Regions from separate parts of the Pantoea sp. GW821-FHT03E06 genome, predicted to be linked through region 2. Evidence: predicted binding sites of a transcription regulator. Region 2 holds the regulator's gene; the other holds the start of a gene.

Region 1 (11,375 bases), 1.4 Mb from region 2:
CTGCACGGTTAACCGTCGCCCGCTGAACGCGGGCTTTTTTATGCAATTTGATCAACTGCTCAAATAAATAAAACATCGTTTCATTTTTATTGAATTCACATCCCATCCTGCCTAAGATGCCCAAAGACCCGCATCGGGACCACTTCCTTTGACTCTTGAGAGGCCTGAGATGGACGTTCGTCAAAGCATACACAGCGATCACGCCAAAACCCTCGACACCGCCGGTTTACGCCGCGAGTTTCTCATCGAGAAAATTTTCGACGCTGACAATTACACCCTCACCTACAGCCATATTGACCGCATCATCATCGGTGGCGTAATGCCGGTGCACACTGCAGTCACTATTGGCCATGAAGTCGGCAAGCAGTTAGGCGTCAGTTACTTCCTCGAACGCCGCGAGCTCGGCGTGATTAACATCGGCGGACCGGGCTTAATTGAAGTAGACGGCAAAACCTGGGAGATTGGCCAGCAGGAAGCACTGTATGTTGGGCAAGGTGCGCAGAGCGTGATTTTTCGCAGCAGCGATGCCCATCATCCCGCGAAGTTTTACTACAACAGCGCACCGGCGCACACGCGTTATCCTGACAAAAAAATCACCCTCAACGAAGCGGTTAAAGCCACGCTGGGCGATGCCGCCACCTCGAATCGTCGCACTATCAATAAATTCATCGTGCCGGATGTGTTGCCTACCTGCCAGCTGACCATGGGCTTAACCCGCCTCGATGACGGTAACTTGTGGAATACCATGCCGTGTCACACGCATGAGCGCCGCATGGAAGTCTATTTCTACTTTGATATGGCCGATGACAGCGCGGTATTCCACATGATGGGCCAGCCGCAAGAGACGCGTCATTTGCTGGTGCACAATGAGCAGGCGGTGATTTCCCCCAGCTGGTCGATTCATGCTGGCGTCGGTACGCAGCGTTATACCTTTATCTGGGGGATGGTGGGTGAAAACCAGGTATTTGATGACATGGACCACGTCAACATCAGCGCGCTGCGCTAACAAGGAGCAATCATGATACTCAATGCATTTAATCTGGAAGGCAAAGTGGCGCTGATCACCGGCTGCAATACCGGACTGGGCCAGGGCATGGCGCTCGGTTTAGCGCAGGCGGGTTGTGACATTATTGGCGTCAACCGCGCGGGGCCTGACGATACCCAAGCTAAAGTCGCGGCGCTAGGACGCCGCTTCTGGTCGATACAGGCCGATCTCACCCAATCTTCCGTGGTTCCACACGTTGTTGAACAGGCGGTAGCCCACGCCGGTCGTATTGATATTCTGGTCAACAACGCTGGCATTATTCGCCGCGAAGATGCGCTTAATTTCAGCGAAAAAGATTGGGATGATGTGATGAACATTAACAGTAAGAGTCTGTTCTTCCTGTCGCAGCGGGTGGCGCGTCAGTTTATCGCGCAAGGCCATGGCGGCAAGATCATCAATATTGCCTCAATGCTCTCGTTCCAGGGCGGCATTCGCGTGCCCTCCTATACCGCCTCGAAAAGCGCGGTGATGGGCTTAACACGCCTGATGGCAAATGAATGGGCAAAACACGGTATCAACGTCAACGCCATTGCGCCGGGTTATATGGCGACCAATAATACTGAGCAGTTGCGCAGTGATGAAGCGCGCAATGAGGAGATTTTAGGCCGTATTCCTGCCGGACGCTGGGGCATTCCTGACGACATGATGGGGCCGATTGTCTTCCTTGCCTCAAGCGCTGCAGACTACGTGCACGGTTACACGCTGGCTGTCGACGGCGGATGGTTAGCACGCTAAGCTAACCCCTTATTTTCCCGCGTCATTGTGGCGCGGGAAAGCAGAAATTATTAACGCTTCGTTACAGCGTCACCATTCTCATTTACTGGATAAATCCCTATACTGGATGCATCGACAGTTTTATGCAGCCAGGTTCCATCATGACGGCCGAAGGCCATATCATTTTTGCCATTGCCAGCGCCATTTTTGCCAAGCGTGCGGAACTGACGCCAGTCCTGGCCAGCGCCGACTGGTGGCATTTGGTGCCTGCTGCATTGCTAACCTGTCTGCTGCCCGATATCGATCACCCTAAATCCGTGTTAGGCCAGCGGCTAAGGTGGCTATCGCACCCCATTGCCCGCGCTTTTGGTCACCGCGGCTTTACTCACAGTTTACTGGCCGTGGCGGTGGGGTTGTGGCTATTCCAGATTAACGTGCCTGCCGACTGGTTTTTGCCCGCTGATGTGCTGCAAGGCATGACGCTTGGCTATCTCAGCCATATCGTGGCCGATATGCTCACCCCCGCAGGCGTGCCGCTGCTGTGGCCCTGCCGTTGGCGCTTCCGCTTACCGATTCTTAATAGTCAAAAAGGTAACCAACTTGAACGCGCGCTTTGTCTCGCGCTGGTCGGTTATGCCTTATGGTTCCCGCCCGGAATGCCCTCTTTTGGTGCCAATGGCTGGCCGGAACAACTGTTCAATACGCTACAAAATGGCGTCGGTCGCATGGTTAATGGTCGAAACGGTCAATAACCACACAAATACAGCGATAAAGTTATAAAACATTCTTTTTGGGTATAAGCCCGCCCAACGCTGAACTGATAACATTCTAAATATTCCCTAACGGGGACTTACTGTTATCCGCACCATCATAATCTGCTGGCGCGGCACACTCTGGAGTTGAGCATGGATTTTCCCCTAATCATTAATATTGTGGCGTTTATCGCGCTACTGATTCTGTTGAACCGCATTGGCAACCAAAGCTGGAGCCTGTCAAAGCGCGTGCTGACCGGTCTGGTATTAGGCGTGGCCTTCGGTCTGGCGCTGCAAACCATCTACGGCGAAAACAGCGCCACGGTAAAAGCGTCAATTGGTTGGTTCAATATCGTCGGTAATGGCTACGTTCAGCTGTTGCAAATGATTGTGATGCCGCTGGTTTTCGCTTCGATTCTGAGCGCCGTTGCGCGTCTGCATAATGCCTCATCGCTAGGTAAAATCAGCGTGCTAACCATTGGCGTGCTGCTGGTGACAACCGCGATTTCCGCGCTGGTCGGCGTACTGGTTACCGGCCTGTTCGGCCTAAGCGCTGAAGGTCTGGTACAGGGTGCGCAGGAAACCGCGCGTCTGAGTGCAATTCAAAGCAACTATGTTGGCAAAGTCGCTGACCTCAGCACGCCGCAGCTGCTGCTGTCGTTCATTCCGAAAAACCCGTTTGCCGATCTGGCCGGTGCCAACCCTACTTCCATCATTAGCGTGGTGATTTTCGCTGCCTTCCTCGGCGTGGCGGCGCTGCAACTACTGAAAGATGACAAGGTCAAAGGCGAGCGCGTGCTGGTGGCGATCGATACTCTGCAATCCTGGGTGATGAAGCTGGTACGTTTGATCATGAAGCTGACGCCGTACGGTGTGCTGGCGTTGATGACCAAAGTGGTGGCCGGCTCCAATCTGCAGGACATCATTAAGCTGGGTGGTTTTGTTGTTGCATCGTATCTCGGTCTGGCCATTATGTTTGCCGTGCACGCCCTGCTGCTGTCGGTCAACGGTATCAACCCAATGCGCTTCTTCCGTAAAGTGTGGCCGGTGATCACCTTCGCTTTCACCAGCCGCTCCAGCGCCGCGAGCATTCCGTTGAATGTGGAAACGCAGACGCGTCGCCTCGGCGTACCCGAATCCATTGCCAGCTTCTCTGCATCGTTTGGTGCCACCATTGGTCAGAACGGTTGTGCGGGCTTGTATCCGACGATGCTGGCGGTAATGGTTGCTCCTACGGTTGGCATCAATCCCTTCGATCCGATGTGGATTGCCACGCTGGTGGGTATCGTGACGCTGAGTTCCGCCGGTGTGGCGGGCGTCGGTGGCGGTGCAACGTTTGCCGCGCTGATCGTGTTGCCGGCGATGGGCCTGCCGGTCACGCTGGTCGCGCTGCTGATCTCCATCGAGCCGCTGATTGATATGGGCCGTACCGCGCTCAACGTTAATGGCTCAATGACGGCCGGTTCACTTACCAGCCGCTGGCTCGGTTTGACCGACAAAAAAGTGTTGGAGAGCGACGAACACGCTGAACTGGCGCACCGCTAACGCACCGCATTAACACAACGGCAGGCCAATGGGCCTGCCGTTTTTTTATGCTCTTTTCTCCCCAATTCACCCCAATCATGGCGGCTGTGTCAGGAAAGCGTTAAGCATAGTAAAAAGAGGAAAAATCGACCGCTTTTCGCTTGAGTTTTGCCGCCAGAAGGCCAATTCTGCTGCTAATCACAGCAGGAGAATCACCGATGAAAAATGTTATCGCCTCGGTGCTGGCGTTAACCTTATTAACACCAGCTATCAGTCATGCGTATCCCGGCGGTTGGGGCCCTGGTCCACATTGGGGGAGAGGCCCGCATTGGGGTGGGCCTGGCCCGCTACGCTTCTTACCTGAAGCGGCAACGGCGGTGCTGATTGGCGGACTCACCTACTACATGCTGAATGGCAGCTACTATCAGCGTCAGGGCGACACTTACGTGGTAGTACAACCGCCTGACAGCCCGCCCGCTGGCGGCATGCGCGTGCTCGATTTCAATGGCAAGCGCTACTATGTGCAGGAAGGCCATTACTACCAGCGCGAAATCGGCGGCAGCTATATTGAAGTGCCTCGCCCTTACGGCTTATAAGCCTGCAACGAAAAACGGCCCGTCAATGACGGGCCGTTTATTATTCTGCTGCGCTTATTGCGCCGCTTGCGGGTCGGTATCGTAATCCTTACAGCTCTGGAAGCCGTAATTCATCACGCGACCGGTATCGTTATAGCTCACGAAGTAGGTCTGCGGTTTACCGTCACGCTCGCCAATCACGTAAGTCTGGCAGGTACCGCGCGCATGAACCATGGTGATTTCGGTTGAGGCTGGACCTGCGATTTGACGCACTTGATCACGCGTCATGCCTTTTTTCACATCCTTTACCACCGGCTTGGTTACGTAGCTTTCAGCTTTGTCATAAGTCGTACAACCCGACAGGGCTGCCAGCGTCATAGCGGCAGCGATACATCCCATCACTTTATTCATGTTGTTGTTCCTCGTTTTTTTGTCCATGTGAAGTAAGCCTGGAACATAAATCCAGATTTATCAACTTTATGGGATAAATTTCACCAAAATCTTAAGCGTCAGGTTTTCGTAAAAATGCTGTGTTGATGCGCCAGGGTTCGTATAATCACCCGCGAAAAAATACCGATAGCAATGAATTAAGACTGAGGATAAATGACACCTGCACCTTCTCACCGCCTGGTTTATGCCATTACGCTGGGGCTGCTCGCGGCACTCGGGCCACTTTGTATCGATCTTTATCTACCTGCGCTGCCGGAACTGGCGCGCGATCTGCACACCGAAACGGCCACGGCGCAGCTGAGCCTAACGGCAGGTTTGCTCGGTTTGGGGGCCGGTCAGCTGCTGTTTGGACCAATGAGCGACAAATTTGGTCGCCTCCGTCCGTTACTGTTATCGCTGATATTGCTGTTTATTGCCTCGATTGGCTGCGCGCTGGCAAAAGATATCAACGCGTTGCTGGTGGCTCGTCTGTTTGAAGGATTGGCCGGTGCGGGCGGTGCCGTGCTGTCGCGCGCCATTGCCCGCGATATGTACAGCGGCCATGAATTAACGCGTTTCTTTGCTCTGCTGATGCTGGTCAACGGCCTGGCACCGATTGGTGCGCCGGTGCTGGGCGGCGCGTTAATGACGGTGCTTAACTGGCGCGGCATTTTCGTGGTGCTCGGCTGCATTGCCATTGTGTTAATTTTCCTCACGCGCTGGAAGCTGCATGAAACCTTACCGGCCGAACGTCGTAGCCAGGGCTCGATTTTTTCAGCGTGGGCAGCACTGGGCCAGGTGGTGACGCATCGTCAGTTCATGGGCTTCTGCCTGACGCAGGGTTTCATGATGTCCGGTATGTTTGCCTACATCGGGGCGTCACCGTTTGTGCTGCAGCAGCTTTACGGACTCACGCCGCAAGCATTCAGCTTCTGCTTCGCCGCCAACGGCCTCGGCCTGATTATTGCATCCCAAACCAGTGCACGCCTCTGCCCGCTGTGGGGAGAGTATCGTGTGTTGAAAGGCGGTCTTACGCTGGCGTTTGTGGCGTCAAGCTGTTTACTACTGGCTGGACTAACAGGTGCCGCGCTGCCGATCCTGCTGGTGGCCCTGTTCTTCACCATTGCCAGTAATGGCGTGATTGCCACTACAGCCTCCTCCCTGGCAATGCAGAGCCAGGGACATCGTGCGGGCAGCGCATCGGCGGTTATCGGCGTGTGTATGTTTACCTTTGGTGCCATTAGCGTGCCAATCACCGGCCTGGGCGGCACCTCGGTGGTGAGCATGACGGGCACGATTTTTGGCTGCTTCATGCTGGCGATTGTGTCATTCAATATATTGGTACAGAAATCAAAAAGCGCCTGATTTGTAAGCTTTTAACTTCGACAATAATCCGTGCGGCTTGTTGTTTGGGGACAGAGGCGTTAGCTTTAGCAGATGATTCGCATTGTGCCGTCAGGCTACTGACTTGAGGAGAGGTCCATGTCATTGCAACAGGAAATCATTGAAGCCCTTGGTGTTAAGCCCGTTATTGACCCGCAGCAGGAGATCCGCGTCAGCGTTGATTTCCTGAAATCCTATCTGCAAGCCCACCCGTTTTTGAAAACGCTGGTCCTCGGTATCAGCGGTGGCCAGGATTCCACGCTTACCGGCATTTTGTCACAAACGGCAATTCGCGAACTGCGTGCAGAGACCGGCGATAATGACTACACCTTTATCGCCGTACGCTTGCCGTATGGCGTGCAGGCCGATGAGCAGGATTGTCAGGATGCGCTGGCATTTATCCAGCCGGACCGCACGCTGGTAGTGAATATTAAAGAAGCGATCCTAGCCAGTGAACGTGCATTGAAAGAGGCGGGTATTACCGTTTCAGATTTCGTGCGTGGCAATGAGAAAGCCCGTGAGCGCATGAAAGCGCAGTACAGCATTGCCGGCATGACCAAAGGTGTGGTGGTAGGAACGGATCATGCGGCTGAGGCGATCACCGGCTTCTTCACAAAATACGGCGATGGCGGCAGCGATATCAATCCGATCTTCCGCTTGCACAAAGGCCAGGGCAAACAGCTGCTGAAAACGCTCGGCTGCCCGGAACATCTCTATCTGAAGCATCCGACGGCCGATCTGGAAGATGATCGCCCCGGCTTGCAGGATGAAGTGGCGCTTGGTGTCACCTATCAGCAAATCGACGCTTATCTGGAAGGCAAAACCATTGATGCCGCCGCAGCAAAAACCATTGAAGGCTGGTATCTGAAAACCGAGCACAAACGTCGTCCGCCGATTACCGTGTTCGACGACTTCTGGAAGAAGTAAGCGCTCCTCCTTTCCCGCCGTCTATGCGGGAAACTTTCTCCTCCCCGCTGACTGGCGAGAAAAAGCACACTTTGATACACTGGATGGACAACCAGTAATCGGAGTGTGCTTTGGTCAGACGTGCAGCCAGCCACCGCCTCGATTTCGATGCGGCAGCAATCTATCAATATCCCGAACATCTACGTCAATGGCTGGAAGGGTTACCTAACCAGCCAGGCGTGTATACCTTCCATGGCGAAAATGAAAATCTGCCGTTGTATATCGGCAAAAGCGTTAACCTGCGCAGTCGGGTCATGGCACATTTTCGTACGCCAGATGAAGCCAGCATGCTGCGTCAGGCGCGGCGCGTGACCTGGATCCCCACCGCAGGAGATGTCGGTGCGCAGCTGCTGGAAGCACAAATGATCAAAACTCAGCAGCCGCTATTCAACAAGCGACTTCGTAAAAATCGTCAGCTCTGTTCGCTGCAATTAGGCGACGGCGCGCCGCAGGTGGTTTATGCGAAGGATCTCGACTTCTCCCGTTCGCCCAACCTTTATGGCCTGTTTCGCAGCCGCTTTGCCGCGCTGGAGAAACTGAAAACGCTTGCCGATGAGCAGCGCTTGTGTCACGGCCTGCTGGGACTGGAATCGTTGCGTCCGGGGCGAGGTTGTTTTCGTGCGGCGCTTAACCGCTGTGCCGGCGCGTGCTGCGGAAAGGAGTCGGTTGCTGCGCATCAGCAGCGTCTGCATGCCGCCTTAGAGCAGATGCGTATCCTGTGCTGGCCATGGCAAGGTCCGGTTGGCATGGTGGAGCGCGGTGCCGATATTACGCAAATCCATGTGATCGATCACTGGTTCTGGTTGGGTTCGGTGAGTAGCGAAGCCGAAGCGCGCCAGCTGCAGCGTGCCTCGCACGGCTTTGATCATGATGGCTACAAAATTCTCTGCCGTCCGCTGCTCTCAGGCGTGTTCCCGCTGATCGAGCTATAAAAAAACCGCCAACGTTGCCCAAAGCATCGAACGCAATGGACAACGTCGGCGGTCTCTATTCAGTTAGCGAAAATGCTTACTCAGCATCAGCCGGCGCTGGCGGGGTTTTGCCATCGTGCGGACCTTTTTCCGTTAAGCGTTTCTCAAAGTTCGCGTTGTACTGTTTTTTCTGTTCTGGCGTCAGCACGTTATAGATTTTGTTCTGGGTTTCCATCATCTGCAGAGCGCGATCTTTCGCGTTCGCGGTCATCTTCTCGGCCTGCGCTTCGGCTTTCGCGCGGTCAAAGGTATCGGAAGCGATGATGGCATGGTCAGCACGACGCTCTTCCAGCGACGGGCGTTTCATCTCTTTATGGCTATCTCGCAGGATAGTTTTGATTTGCGCTTTCTGCGCATCCGTCAGATTCAGTCCTTTAAACATCATCTCCATGCCGTGATGGCGCATCGGCGGCTTGTGCATCGGTTTTTCACTGCCCGCTGGCGGCGGAGTCAGGTTGTCTGCCGCAGCATGGACGATATTTGCAGCACCAAGAGCCATTGCGGTAGCCAGGAAAACAGAAGTTAATTTACGCATAATATTGTCCTTACTTATCAGTTTAATGACGACAGCCTGTGTCGCGTCTTCGGAAACAAGCATACGACGCTGAACGTCAACTACTCAGAGGCTGAGTAAAGCCCTGAAAGCATAAAAGACAAAAATCAGGCAATCATGGAGAGAAAGCGAAGAAATGCGTGAGGAATTGAAAAAGTTTATGACAATCAAAGGAAAAAGGCAGGAATTAAGGAGGAGTGTAACGGCATTGTCGGTTTTCAGAAAGGGAAATGTGGGCGGTGCCAGCGTCATCTCCGAAATGTCCCTCTCCCATCGGCGGGAGAGGATTAGGGTGAAGGTGAAAGCACATTAAAGCGCCAGCGCCTGCGTCTGCTCATTCTCTTCCACCAGCATCAGTCCTGCGCGTAATCCTGGTGCGACGTGAGGATTGGGAAACAGCACAAATTCGCGCGCTTGCTGCACGTAATAGCGCGTGTCGCCCTCCTCTGCCAGCAGCGTGCCCTGCGGGAAGGCGGTAAAGTTCAAGGTTTCCGGCCCCATATGCAGGACAAACTTCTCACCGTGGCGGGTAATTTGCTGCGCCACGCGATAATGACGCGGACGTTCACGCACTTCCGGCAACGTCTCGCCATACAGCAGCGCCGCCAGCGCCTGCTGTACCCCTGCAAACTGGCTCAAATCGTTTTCACCAAAAGGTAAAGCTTTTCCCAGCTCCAGCGTGCAGCTCGCCGCATCATGGTGTTCACAGCTGTAATGGGTAAAGGTGCCGCCGGGTGAACGATGGAACACCAGCGCTTCCAGTTCCGCCGCCGCTAACCAATGCATAAATTCTTCAGGCCACGGATTCGGATTGAGCGGCATCACGCCAAATCGCGCATGATATGAGCCGCGAATAGCAGTATGCAGATCGAGATGCCAGCGCACTTCATGATCGAGGCAGGCACGCCAGAAATTCTCCAGCTCCTGCTCCAGCTGTAACACACGCTGCGCTTCCGGCACATCAGCCACCTGCTGCCAGCGTCCGCCAAACAGCCGGTTGATATCGTATTGCTGATAGCGTTTACCGCTGCGTAACGCCGCGGGATTACCTAAAATCACCAGCAGGCGCACCGCTAGCGGCTTTTCACCTTTTAACAGCGGCGTCAGCAATAGGTTGAGAATTTCAACCGGCGCGGTTTCATTGCCGTGAATGCCGGCGGAAAGCACCAAAGCCTGCTGCGTCGCGGTATGCGGTGTGAGAGACAACAGTCCCTCATTATGCCATTGCCAACGAAGATGTTCGTTGCTGCCCTCTTTTTGCTGTGGCGGCACACCAGACAGTGTCTGCTGTAAAAAATCCTGCATGTTCACTCCTTTTTTAACGACGTGGGGCGAACCTCTCGCCCCGGCGTTAACGCTGAAACGCGTAGACACTGCCTAAGTCTAGCAGCTGCGTCAGCTCATCCAACGCAATACGCCCTTCACGCAGAAGCTGCGGATCGGCTAAATCCGCCTGGGTTAAGCGATCGCGATAGTGACGGTCAACCCAATCATTCAATGTGGCGAACAGACGATCGTTCATCAGTACGGCTGGATTCAGCGCCTGGCGCTCAGCTTCCGTTAACACCACGCGCAAGCGTAAACATGCTGGACCGCCACCGTTAAACATACTTTCTCGCAGGTCAAACACGCTAAGTTCACGAATGGGGCCGCCGCTCTCTACCAGCTCACTGAGATAGCGCCACACGCCAGCATGTTGACGCGACTCTTCCGGCAGCACCAGCAGCATGCCGCCCTCAGCACGTTGTAACAGCTGGCTGTTAAACAAATACGTATTTACTGCATCGCTAACCGAGACGCTATCACGCGGCACTTCAATCGGCTGGAAACCGCTGACGCGCGCGGCGAGATCGTTGAGCAGTTGCGGTTGATTAACAAATGCATCCTGATGGCAGAACAGCACCTGCTGATTACTCACCGCAATCACGTCGTTATGGAATACGCCCTGGTCAATAACCGCTGGATTCTGCTGGGCAAACAGCGTGCGCTCAGGGTTAAGCTGATGCAAACGCGCCACCGCTTCGCTGGCCTCACGCGTTTGCCGTGCCGGATAGCGTGCAGGTGTGGCACCCTGCTGCTGGCCATCACGACCATAGATAAACAATTGCACGCCAGCTTCACCATAGTCAGCGCCAAAGCGATTATGATTCGCCGCACCTTCATCACCAAACTGCGCCACCTGTGGTAACGCATCGTGCACGCTGAAGTGCTGGGTGTCGCGGAAAATGGCGCGCAAAAGATCGGCCGTTTCCGACGCTTCGATAGCGCGGTGGAATTTGTTATTGAGGTTGGCGACGGTGAAGTGGACGCGACCATCGGCGCTGTCAGCCGAGGGAGAAACCGTAGCGGCATTCGCCACCCACATAGCTGAAGCCGAGCTAGCCGACGAAAGCAGTTGCGGTGCCTGCTTTGCCGCTTGCGCCAGCACTTGCTCATCGCTGCCGCTAAAGCCAAGCTGACGCA
Region 2 (11,375 bases):
ATCTTAAGGTCGTGATCGTCTACCTGAGTCATTCTGTTTCCACAGCGTTATAGGGTGCGCTTTGCTACAGATAACCCGATTGAAGGCGGGGTTGTCCAACACTATTTTCTGATGACGTGAAATGCATGCACAAATCGTGCATGCAGGCGCAGAGAAAGGATTATTCGTCGTCGTATTGCGGGCCAGCGTAGTTATCAAAGCGTGACCACTGGCCGTTAAAGGTCAGGCGTACCGTACCGATCGGGCCGTTACGCTGCTTACCAAGGATGATCTCAGCGATGCCTTTCAGATCGCTATTTTCGTGATAGACCTCATCGCGATAGATAAACATGATCAAGTCGGCGTCCTGCTCGATCGAGCCCGATTCGCGCAGATCCGAGTTCACCGGGCGTTTATCGGCGCGCTGCTCCAGCGAGCGGTTAAGCTGTGAAAGGGCAACGACCGGCACATTTAGCTCTTTCGCCAGCGCTTTTAACGAGCGCGAGATCTCGGCGATCTCCAGCGTACGGTTATCCGACAGCGACGGCACACGCATCAGCTGCAGGTAGTCGATCATGATCAGGCTCAACCCGCCGTTTTCACGGAAGATACGACGCGCGCGCGAACGCACTTCGGTGGGCGTCAGGCCAGAAGAATCATCAATAAACATGTTCTTCTTCTCGAGCAAAATCCCCATCGTCGCGGAGATGCGCGCCCAATCTTCATCTTCCAGCTGACCGGTACGAATGCGCGTCTGATCCACACGCGAGAGCGACGCCAGCATACGCATCATCAACTGCTCGCTGGGCATTTCCAGACTGAAAATCAGCACCGGCTTGTCTTGCAACATCGCGGCGTTTTCGCACAGGTTCATGGCGAAGGTGGTTTTGCCCATCGAAGGGCGCGCCGCCACGATAATCAGGTCTGAGCCCTGCAATCCGGCGGTTTTTTTGTTCAAATCCTGATAACCGGTATCAACACCGGTCACGCCGTCATGCGGCGTTGAGACCAGTGATTCAATACGCGATACCGTCGCTTCCAGAATCTGCTCAATGTTCTGCGGGCCCTGATCTTTATTGGCGCGCTGCTCGGCAATTTTGAAGACGTTAGATTCAGCGAAATCGAGCAGATCTTCGCTGCTGCGACCCTGCGGATCGTAACCGGCATCAGCGATCTGGTTCGCCACCGCGATCATTTCTCGTACTACCGCTCGTTCACGCACGATATCGGCATAAGCACCGATGTTGGCAGCACTTGGTGTATTTTTTGCCAGCTCGGCCAGATAGGCGAAGCCGCCCGCCATCTCAAGCTCACCGAGTGTTTCCAGTGATTCTGAGAGCGTAATCAGGTCAATCGGCTGGCCCGCTTCGAGTAAACGCTGCATTTCCGTAAAGATTAAACGGTGCGAGCGGTTAAAGAAGTCGCTGGCGACGACACGTTCTGAGACGTTATCCCAGCGCTGGTTATCCAGCATCAACCCACCGAGCACCGACTGCTCCGCTTCTATGGAATGCGGTGGCATTTTCACGCCTTCCAGCTGCCGATCGCGGGGTTCGTTCGATTTGTTGGTGGGTTTATTTCCTGCCATAGTGAATGCATTACCGATCGTGAAAGGGACGCGCAAGTATACCGTCCCAGGATGAACAATCACAGGAGTCAGAATGGCAAAGCGTATTCAGTTCAACCAACACGGCGGCCCAGAAGTGCTGCAATGGGCCGATTTCGAGTTAGCCGATCCCGCCGAGCATGAAGTGCAGGTGGAAAATAAGGCGATTGGCATTAACTACATTGATACCTACGTACGTAGCGGCCTGTATCCGGTAGCGGAGTTGCCATCGGGCCTGGGCACCGAGGCCGCGGGTGTGGTGAAGCGAGTGGGATCAAAAGTGACGCGATTCAAAGCAGGCGACCGCGTGGTGTATTGCCAGGCGACGTTGGGTGCCTACAGTGAAGCGCACAATGTGGCAGAAGACCGCCTGGTGATCCTGCCAGACAGCATCAGCTTTGAACAAGGCGCGGCCTCTTTCCTCAAAGGTTTAACCGTGCAGTATCTGCTGCGCCAAACCTACAAAGTGAAAGCCGACGAAATCTTCCTGTTCCACGCCGCGGCCGGTGGCGTCGGTTTGATTGCCTGCCAGTGGGCGAAAGCGCTGGGCGCACACCTGATAGGTACCGTGGGTTCGGCCGAGAAAGCGCAGATTGCAAAAGATGCGGGTGCTTGGGCCACCATTAACTATCGTGAAGAGGATATTGCGAAACGCGTAAGCGAATTAACCAAGGGCGAGAAGGTCGCGGTGGTGTATGACTCAGTAGGGAAAGATACCTGGGAACCTTCGCTGGATAGTCTGCGCCGCCACGGATTGATGGTGAGCTTTGGTAATGCCTCGGGTCCGGTGACCGGTATCGATCTCGGCATACTGAATAAGAAAGGCTCGCTATTCGTTACCCGACCTTCCCTGTTTGGCTATATCACCAACCGGGAAGAGCTCGACGCCGCCAGTAATGAGTTGTTCTCACTGATCGCCAGCCGGGCAATTCAGCTTAACGTACCTGAGCAGCAGAAATTTGCCTTAAGCGATGCGGTACGTGCGCATCAGGTGCTGGAAAGCCGTGCAACACAGGGTTCAAGTCTGCTAATTCCCTGATCGCTAAAAGCAAACGGGGCTTCCCGTAGGAAGCCCCTTTTTCTTTCTTTTTTATAGTTCGCGCTGGTGTAGGGACAGCGGCGATGAATTCGTGTTGAAACAACGCCAATCATCCTGGCAGAAAACATAAGTAAAAAATATGTTTAATTGCGAAATTGGTCTAAGCAATGTCTGAGTCTGTGATCTTTCCCGCAATTACCGCCAACCATTTCTCTCTAACTTACTGATTTTTCTTTTCAGCCTGTTTAATTTCGCCTCACCCGAGGGCGTGTTAAATGCGCGATAGAGCCATACGGTGATAACCGCCAGCACCAGCCATGGTAACAATTTAATAACAACTGCCAGCAGGCCGCCGAGGAACATAAAGACGGTGGCAACAATCAATGCGGCGATAACACCAAGCAATGAAACGCCGGTGAGTAACAGCATTAGAAAAAAGCCGAGAACAAAGAGAATTTCCACGAAGGTGCTCCTGTGTGAGTAACTTCATGAGTATTACAAGATGCGTGCCAACTCGTAAATGCGCTAACTATTTGAAAGTATTGAAGTGAAGATCCATGGGCAGATGAGCACGTGCTGAAAATAGCCAACTTGTGGTGTGGAAAAAACCATATCTGAAGAATTGTCGTGCTATTTGTCTGGTGCGCATTAATGCGCACCCTACGAAAACCCAGCTATATCCACGCAGGGGTACCCTTCATGGTGTAATCCCGATCCCGTACCAAATCACCGCACCTTCCGTAGCGGCGCGATTTATCGCGCAATGAATTGCGCCGCTACAAGGTGTGCTTTCGGTGATTAGGTTTTTTCATGTCTTAACTGACAATCATTACACCCTTCATGGTGACCTTACCCAACAAGGGTTAAAGCGCTTCCTGCGGGATTTTATCCGCAACTAAGGCTAGCGCCGCTTCCAGCACCCGCACGTCGGCACCGGTTTTGTGGGCGTTTTCACTCAGATAGCGACGCCACTGGCGAGCGCCTGGGATGCCCTGGAACAGGCCGAGCATATGGCGCGTGACGTGTCCCAAGTACGTACCTTTCGACAATTCCGCTTCAATATAGGGGTACATCGAACGCACCACCGCTACCGGATCGACCTGCGGTACATCACGACCAAACAGCTCGCGGTCGACCTGCGCCAGAATGCCCGGATTCTGATAGGCTTCGCGGCCCATCATCACGCCATCCATGTGCTGCAGATGAAGTTTGGCTTCTTCCAGCGTTTTTATGCCGCCGTTGATCGCCATGGTTAGCGTTGGAAAATCACGTTTCAGCTGATAAACGCGTGGATAATCCAGCGGCGGAATTTCGCGATTCTCTTTTGGGCTCAAACCCGACAGCCAGGCTTTGCGGGCGTGGATAATAAAGGTATCGCAGCCGCCCTGCTGCGCCACGGTGCCAATAAAATCACACAGGAATTCATAACTATCCTGCTCGTCAATGCCGATTCGGGTTTTTACCGTTACCGGAATGCTCACGACATCACGCATCGCTTTAATACAATCGGCGACCAACGCAGCATCCGCCATCAGGCAGGCACCAAAACGCCCGTTCTGAACGCGGTCCGAGGGACAACCGACGTTCAGGTTGATCTCATCGTAGCCACGCGCTTCTGCTAGTCTGGCGCACTGTGCCAGTGCGGCGGGATCGCTGCCCCCAAGTTGCAGCGCCAGAGGATGTTCATCCTCGCTGTAGGCCAAATAGTCGCCTTTACCGTGAATGATGGCGCCCGTGGTCACCATTTCGGTATACAGCAGGGTATCGCCGCTCAGCTTGCGATGAAAATACCGACAGTGGCGATCGGTCCAGTCAAGCATCGGGGCAATTGAAAAACGTTGCGAGGAGAAAGTATCGGTCATGAAACGCAGTAAATCCGCAGTAGTTAAGTGATGAGAAACTGCGCAATCATATCACAGCAGAACGGGCGGCACAGCCGCCCGTTATCAGGAGTAACCGTTGAGTGAGGATTAGAAGTTAAACCCAAGCTGCAACATTGCACCCACGGTATTGTCTTTGCCCACTGAACCGGCCAGATCCAGATGAACCGTATTGTTGAACGGCGATATGCCCAAACCTGCGGTAACTACGTCGGTATCATTCGATTTCAGATCGGCACGATAACCGGCGCGCAGCGCCAGCCAATCCAGCACGCGATACTCTGCACCTACGCCCGCATACTGGCTGGACTCTTCTGATTTGAAGCGCTTGGTTTCTGTCAGGTCAACATCACCCGCCAGGGTAAACGGCCCGTTATTCCACGCGAGGCCAGTCGTGACCAGCGGACGAATTTGATAGGTATCGCGATAACCGTTTACTTCTTTAGTATCGATATCACGCGAGATTAAGTTCTGCCCCGTCACACCGAAAGTCCAGTTATCAGCAAAATCAGTGGCAACACCGGCATCCACGTTAAACCCGGTATCGCTGCTGCGATAACGGCTGCTGTTGATGTCGCTCTTGTCGTAGTTATAGATACTGGCGGTGTAGTTATACAGCCAGGTTTTCTGCAGTTTTGGCGTGATACCAACAGAAACCGGATGGCCGGCAATAGAGAACTCATGCGCCACTGATACACCATAATCGGTGATTAACGCCGCCAGGCCGTTAGCGCTGGAACGCAATTTGTCCTCATCGCCCGGCACAGGAATAACGGTACCGTTAGCAACACCACGCAGATAGGCGATGTCGCTATCCGCGATGTTGGCACGTACGTGCGCAGTTCCATAGGCCTTAGTGATAAACGCAAAAGGCAAGGTTTCATTGGGAACGGTGACGGCCAGCGCCACACCCGCAGTTCCATTGGCTTTATTGCCGCGAAGATCGCTAAGCTGGTTAGCCACATCACCTGCAGCCGCTTTCAGCTGCGGATAACCATTGAGGTAATCCGCAAAGGTGAGGTTATCAATCACGTCCTGATAACGATCAACACTATCCGTGATGTCATCAACGCGGTCGATCAATTTGTCTTTGTCAGTAACCTGTGCGCCAGCTGAAGGGAAAATGATGCTGACGTTATCTTCCGGCTGAGCTTTCGTCATCAATGCTGGGTTAGCCAGCACCGCAGAACTCCAGGTGGAAGAAGCTACGCCCGTTCCTCCCATGGCATCATTGCGCGCGTCATACCATGTGCCTGCTGCTAAAGCTGAAGAAGAAATAAATACCGCATTCAAACCAACAAGATAAGCAACTTTTTTGTGCCTGAATAGTGTCTTCACCATGAGCCTGCCATCACCTTTGAAATGTCGCTGAGCCACTCACCGACGGAACAGTTTAGTTAGCCGCTATTCTGAACCATGGCTAACGCTTCATTGCTGTGAATTGAAAGGAAATAGCACTGCTATTCGCAGAATTGGATGCTTTCACACCATTCCGCTGTGTTTTTATGCGGAAAGATTAACAGTGTTTAAATTGATACCAGAAATTACTTAAGACCTTTTGAACCATAGACGCTAACCTGGTGAGTTGCAAAGCAAAATCCCAGCGGCCGTTGCCTTGGCTACATAGAGGTTTACATCGGGAAAATGGGCAAAAACTGAAGGTCAATACAAAGTGGAACGGTAACAAATTGATTAACCGGTTTTTTTAGCAGAAAACACGCCTAAAAAAGCAATAACAGCAGTAGAAAAAATTGTGTGATAAAATAACATAACCTGCAACCCGGAGAATGCTCATGTCTAACCTCACGCCCGAACAGCTGCTTACCCAGGCTGAATCACTCTGCCTTGACCGCGGCGTGCGCCTTACTACTCAGCGCGCTGAAGTATTGCGTCTGATGGCTGAGCAAAATGGATCAATTAGCGCTTACGACCTGCTGGATCAGCTGCGCGTCAGTGAACCTCAAGCCAAACCGCCCACGATTTATCGTGCACTGGATTTTCTGCTGGAGCAGGGATTCATTCACCGCGTGGAATCGAATAATAGCTATGTGGTTTGCCACCATTTCGACGAACCAGCGCACACTTCTGTGATGCTGGTGTGTGATGGCTGCGCGGCGGTAAGTGAAAAGCATGCACATGGAGTGGAAAAAACCATTGCGACACTGGCAGATCAGGCAGGGTTTTCACTGCGTCATACGGTGATTGAAGCACATGGCTTATGCGAGAATTGCACGGAAGTTGCGGCTTGTACGCGGCATGATAGTTGCGAACACGACCATCAGAGTGAGAGTAAAAAACGGGTGAGAAAGGCTTAATTGGCACTTCCTTGTGCCGACCCGATCATAATGATCGGTGGGTAGGAGCATCGTCCTTAATAAGACGTCGATTACCAGCGGTAATCTTTGTTGTGGCTTTCCCAGTCTTTCACTTCGGTCTCTGCCTGATCTTTCGCATAACCGTAGCGTTCCTGGATTTTACCGACAAGCTGATCGCGTTTACCTTCGATCACGGTCATATCATCATCCGTAAGCTTGCCCCACTTCTCCTTCACTTTCCCTTTGAACTGCTTCCAGTTTCCACCAGCTTCGTCTTTATTCATAATAATCCTCCACTTCATCCTGAGTGAGACGGATACATTCTCTGTATATCAAAGAACATACCCACACGATGCGCTATTCATCTGCGCCGTATGAGTTAATTATAGTTGCCGCTTCGAAGTTTGCAGGAAATTACAGATTAATCTGTAGGTTACGCTTCGCTTATTCAGGCATTAAACCAGCTGTCGCGCTGCCAATGACCGCGCCACATCAGCCACAGCGTCACACCTCGTAGCGCCAGGAATACCGTTATCGCCAGCCATAAACCGTGGTTACCAAGCCAGGGCAATGTTAGCAGCGTCAGGCCATAACCCATGGCGGCTATCATCATGCTGTTACGCATCTCACGACCACGCGTCGCACCAATAAACATGCCATCCAGCAGATAACACCAGACGCCTATCAACGGCAATATCACCTGCCAGATGAGATATCTGTCGGCCATTTCACGCAACGCTTCCAGTGATGTCAGCATGGCCACAATCTGCGGCCCCGTGAACGCATAAATCAGGGCAAATATTGCGGCGACAAAACAGGCCTGACGGCAGGCCGCGTGCCAGATAAGTATTAATCGACTGCGATCTTTCGCGCCTACCGCTTCACCCGAGCAGGCTTCAACCGCATAAGCAAAGCCATCTAGCGCGTAGGCGGTAAAAGTGAGGAACATCAGCAATACGGCATTAACCGCCACCACATCAGGACCAATGCGCGCCCCCAGAATGGTCAGGGATGCAAAGCAGATTTGAAGCATTAAGGAGCGCAGCATGATGTCGCGATTAAGACGGAACAGCCGCGCGGCATCGCCACGCCAGCTGCTTTTTAGTAGAGCGAAATAAATACCGCGCAGTTTGAGTACGCGCGCCACCATCCACAAACCTACTCCCAGCGTGACATATTCAGCCAGCGCCGTTGCCGCCGCTGCACCGGCCACTCCCCAATGCAGCTGAAGGACAAATAAAAGGTCGAGCAGGATATTCACCAGATTCCCGACGATAAGCAATACCATCGGCGCACGCGCATATTGCACGCCTAACAGCCAACCAAGAATAACCAGATTAGCCAAGGTGGCGGGCGCGCTAAGCCAGCGAATCTCAATGAAAATTTTGGCCTGCTGCTGCACTTCTGGGCTGCCGCCCATTAATGCGGCTGCCAAACTGCTTACCGGCGTTCGCAGCACCATAAATAGCAAACCAAAAACCAAAGCAATCAACAGCGGTTGGGTCAGGGCGCGTGCCAGCGCCGTTTTGTCATTGGCACCAAACGCCTGCGCGGTAAGGCCAGTGGTACTCATGCGCAGAAACAGCAGGAGCATAAAGATAAAACTGGTTGCCGTGGTACCCACGGCGACGCCCCCAAGATAAATCGGGCTATCGAGATGACCAATAACGGCAGTATCCACCACGCCCAACAATGGAACGGTGATGTTAGAGAGGATCATCGGCAGCGCCAGCCGCCAAAGTGCTTTATCTGAAGGGGAAAACAGCTGCATCAGCCCATTCCGTTATTTGCGGTAACCAGCGTGATTGCGCCCGACAGTGCCGCAGAAAATGTCAAAAAGAAGAAACTAGCAGACTGCGGCCAGCGCAGCATACGCCGCCGCAGTAGGAGGGAATCAGGAACGAATCAGAGCCATTCGCCGTTACGCACGATCCCAACGGCCAGACCTTCAACGGTCAATGATTGCTCGCGGGTATCTACCACAATCGGTTGGAAATCGTTATTTTCCGGCAGAAGATGGACAATCGCGCCCTGCTTTTTCCAGCGTTTGACCGTGACTTCGTCATCAATGCGCGCTACGACAACCTGTCCGTTACGCACTTCCTGCGTTTTATGCACCGCCAGCAAGTCACCATCCATAATACCGATGTCTTTCATCGACATACCGCTCACACGCAGCAGGAAATCCGCGCTGGGTTTGAACAGGTTTGCATCCACCTGATAGTGCGCTTCAATATGCTCCTGTGCCAGCAGCGGCTCGCCCGCAGCGACACGACCAATTAATGGCAAGCCTTCGCTCGGCTCTTCTTCCATTAATAAGCGAATCCCGCGCGATGCGCCGGAAACAATTTCAATTACGCCTTTACGCGCCAGCGCTTTCAGATGCTCTTCAGCAGCATTGGGCGAGCGAAATCCCAGTTGCGCAGCAATTTCCGCACGCGTTGGCGGCATGCCCGTCTGGTTAATATGGTCGCGAATCAGGTCATAGACCTGTTGCTGCCGTGCAGTTAACGCTTTCATCCCGCCCCCTGGTTGTTTATACAGTCGCTGTGAGTATATACAGGTATTGGCGAAATGAAAACCGTAACAGAGGGAAAAATCAGCGGTTTGATGAATCTGGAATGGCTATCTCAAATGCGTCCAGAGCAGCACGATCCAAACAAAAAGAGCCAGTAAGATAGTCAGCAATACCGCAGCCGAGCCCATATCTTTGGCGCGCCCTGATAAGGGATGTTGCTCCTGGCCAATGCGGTCAACGACGGATTCAATGGCACTATTAAGGATTTCGACAATGACAATCAGTACCACGGAGCCAATCATCAGCACGCGGGAAATGGCGTCTACATCCAGCCAACATGCCACGATAATCGCCACCAGCGCGGCTATCGCTTCCTGGCGGAATGCCGCCTCGTGCTGCCATGCGGCACGCAGCCCCTGCCAGGAATAACCGGCTGCTTTCACTATTCTTACAATACCGGTGACGTTATTTGCCATGTTTATGGAACCCTTGATCTATTTTGACGTCAATGTGTGGGCAGTATGAGGTGGCAGAGCCACAGATCTTCGCTGCACTTTCTGGTATGCTTGCCGCGCTTTGCTAACAAGAGGCTTTAAGTTGTCTATGTCAGGTTGGCGTAAACTCTATTACAAATTATTGAATTTACCACTCTCTATTTTGGTAAAAAGTAAGGTCATTCCGACCGATCCTATCTCTGAACACGGAATCGATCCGACACGTCCAGTGATGTATGTTTTGCCTTATGATTCAAAGGCTGACTTGCTCACACTTCGTGCACAATGTCTGAAACACGATTTGCCCGATCCGCTGGCTCCGCTAGAGATCGATGGCACCTTGCTGCCGCGCCACGTGTTTATTCACGATGGCCCACGCGTTATTCCCTATTTCGTGGCCAATCCCGAATCGGTAAAGCTGTTCCACGATTATCTGGATTTACACCGCAGCAACCCGCAGCTCGATGTACAAATGTTGCCGGTCGCGGTGATGTTTGGCCGCGCGCCGGGACGTGAAACATCAGGTGAATCCACACCGCATCTGCGCGTTCTGAATGGCGTACAGAAATTCTTCGCCATTTTGTGGCACGGTCGCGATAGCTTTGTCCGCTTCTCGCAAACCGTTTCGTTACGTCAGATGGCGACCGAACACGGCACTGATAAGTCGATTGCACAGAAGCTGGCGCGTGTCGCGCGCATTCATTTTGCTCGCCAGCGTCTGGCCGCTGTGGGTCCACGTCTGCCTGCACGCCAGGATCTCTTCAACAAGCTATTGCAATCCAAGGCGATTGAAAAAGCGGTGGAAGATGAGGCGCGCAGCAAAAAGATCTCACATGAGAAAGCCCAGCAGAACGCCATCGAAATGATGGAAGAAGTGGCGGCAAACTTCTCCTACGAAGCGATTAAAGTGACTGACCGCGTGATGGGCTGGCTGTGGAGCCGGCTGTATCAAGGCATCAACGTTCACGGTGGCGAGCGCGTACGTCAGCTGGCACAGGATGGACATGAGATTGTTTATGTGCCCTGCCACCGCAGCCATATGGACTATTTGTTGCTTTCCTACGTGCTATATCATCAAGGCCTGGTGCCGCCGCACATTGCTGCAGGTATCAACCTGAACTTTTGGCCTGCGGGCCCGATTTTCCGTCGTCTTGGCGCGTTCTTTATTCGTCGTACCTTCAAGGGCAATAAACTTTATTCCACCGTGTTCCGTGAATATCTCGGCGAACTGTTTAGCCGTGGTTACTCGGTGGAATATTTTGTGGAAGGCGGCCGCTCGCGTACCGGTAGATTGTTGGATCCGAAAACCGGCACGCTATCAATGACGCTGCAAGCCATGCTGCGCGGCGGCAGCCGTCCCATCACTTTCGTGCCAATTTATATTGGTTATGAGCACGTGATGGAAGTGGGCACTTACGCGAAAGAACTGCGCGGCGCGGCCAAAGAGAAAGAGAGTTTCCTGCAGATGGTGCGCGGCTTACGTAAGCTGCGCAATCTTGGTCAGGGCTACGTCAACTTTGGCGAACCGCTGCCCTTGATGAACT

Evidence for each region. Region 2 encodes LexA, which represses DNA repair genes until DNA is damaged. Its sites were predicted from a motif close to TNCTGTATGTACATACAGNA; they were not measured.
Region 1: the regulator LexA is predicted to act here: its motif matches at 1,881-1,900, upstream of AC07WB_RS08120 (metal-dependent hydrolase).

The regions. Positions count from the first base shown of each region.
Region 1 covers NZ_JBWKUG010000001.1:1,738,849-1,750,223, reverse strand. Annotated here, with positions in the region: gene hxpB (hexitol phosphatase HxpB) at 1-12, shown strand, start outside; gene kduI (5-dehydro-4-deoxy-D-glucuronate isomerase) at 170-1,006, shown strand; gene kduD (2-dehydro-3-deoxy-D-gluconate 5-dehydrogenase KduD) at 1,019-1,780, shown strand; gene AC07WB_RS08120 (metal-dependent hydrolase) at 1,921-2,511, shown strand; gene AC07WB_RS08115 (L-cystine transporter) at 2,665-4,056, shown strand; gene AC07WB_RS08110 (DUF6515 family protein) at 4,254-4,631, shown strand; gene osmE (osmotically-inducible lipoprotein OsmE) at 4,686-5,021, opposite strand; gene AC07WB_RS08100 (multidrug effflux MFS transporter) at 5,214-6,404, shown strand; gene nadE (NAD(+) synthase) at 6,522-7,349, shown strand; gene cho (excinuclease Cho) at 7,460-8,320, shown strand; gene spy (ATP-independent periplasmic protein-refolding chaperone Spy) at 8,397-8,894, opposite strand; gene astE (succinylglutamate desuccinylase) at 9,222-10,217, opposite strand; gene astB (N-succinylarginine dihydrolase) at 10,264-11,375, opposite strand, start outside.
Region 2 covers NZ_JBWKUG010000001.1:355,657-367,031, reverse strand. Annotated here, with positions in the region: gene AC07WB_RS01675 (Lrp/AsnC family transcriptional regulator) at 1-32, opposite strand, end outside; gene dnaB (replicative DNA helicase) at 161-1,567, opposite strand; gene AC07WB_RS01665 (quinone oxidoreductase) at 1,641-2,624, shown strand; gene pspG (envelope stress response protein PspG) at 2,820-3,086, opposite strand; gene dusA (tRNA dihydrouridine(20/20a) synthase DusA) at 3,488-4,486, opposite strand; gene AC07WB_RS01650 (conjugal transfer protein TraF) at 4,595-5,845, opposite strand; gene zur (zinc uptake transcriptional repressor Zur) at 6,298-6,819, shown strand; gene AC07WB_RS01640 (CsbD family protein) at 6,891-7,103, opposite strand; gene dinF (MATE family efflux transporter DinF) at 7,268-8,590, opposite strand; gene lexA (transcriptional repressor LexA) at 8,725-9,339, opposite strand; gene AC07WB_RS01625 (diacylglycerol kinase) at 9,445-9,813, opposite strand; gene plsB (glycerol-3-phosphate 1-O-acyltransferase PlsB) at 9,941-11,375, shown strand, end outside.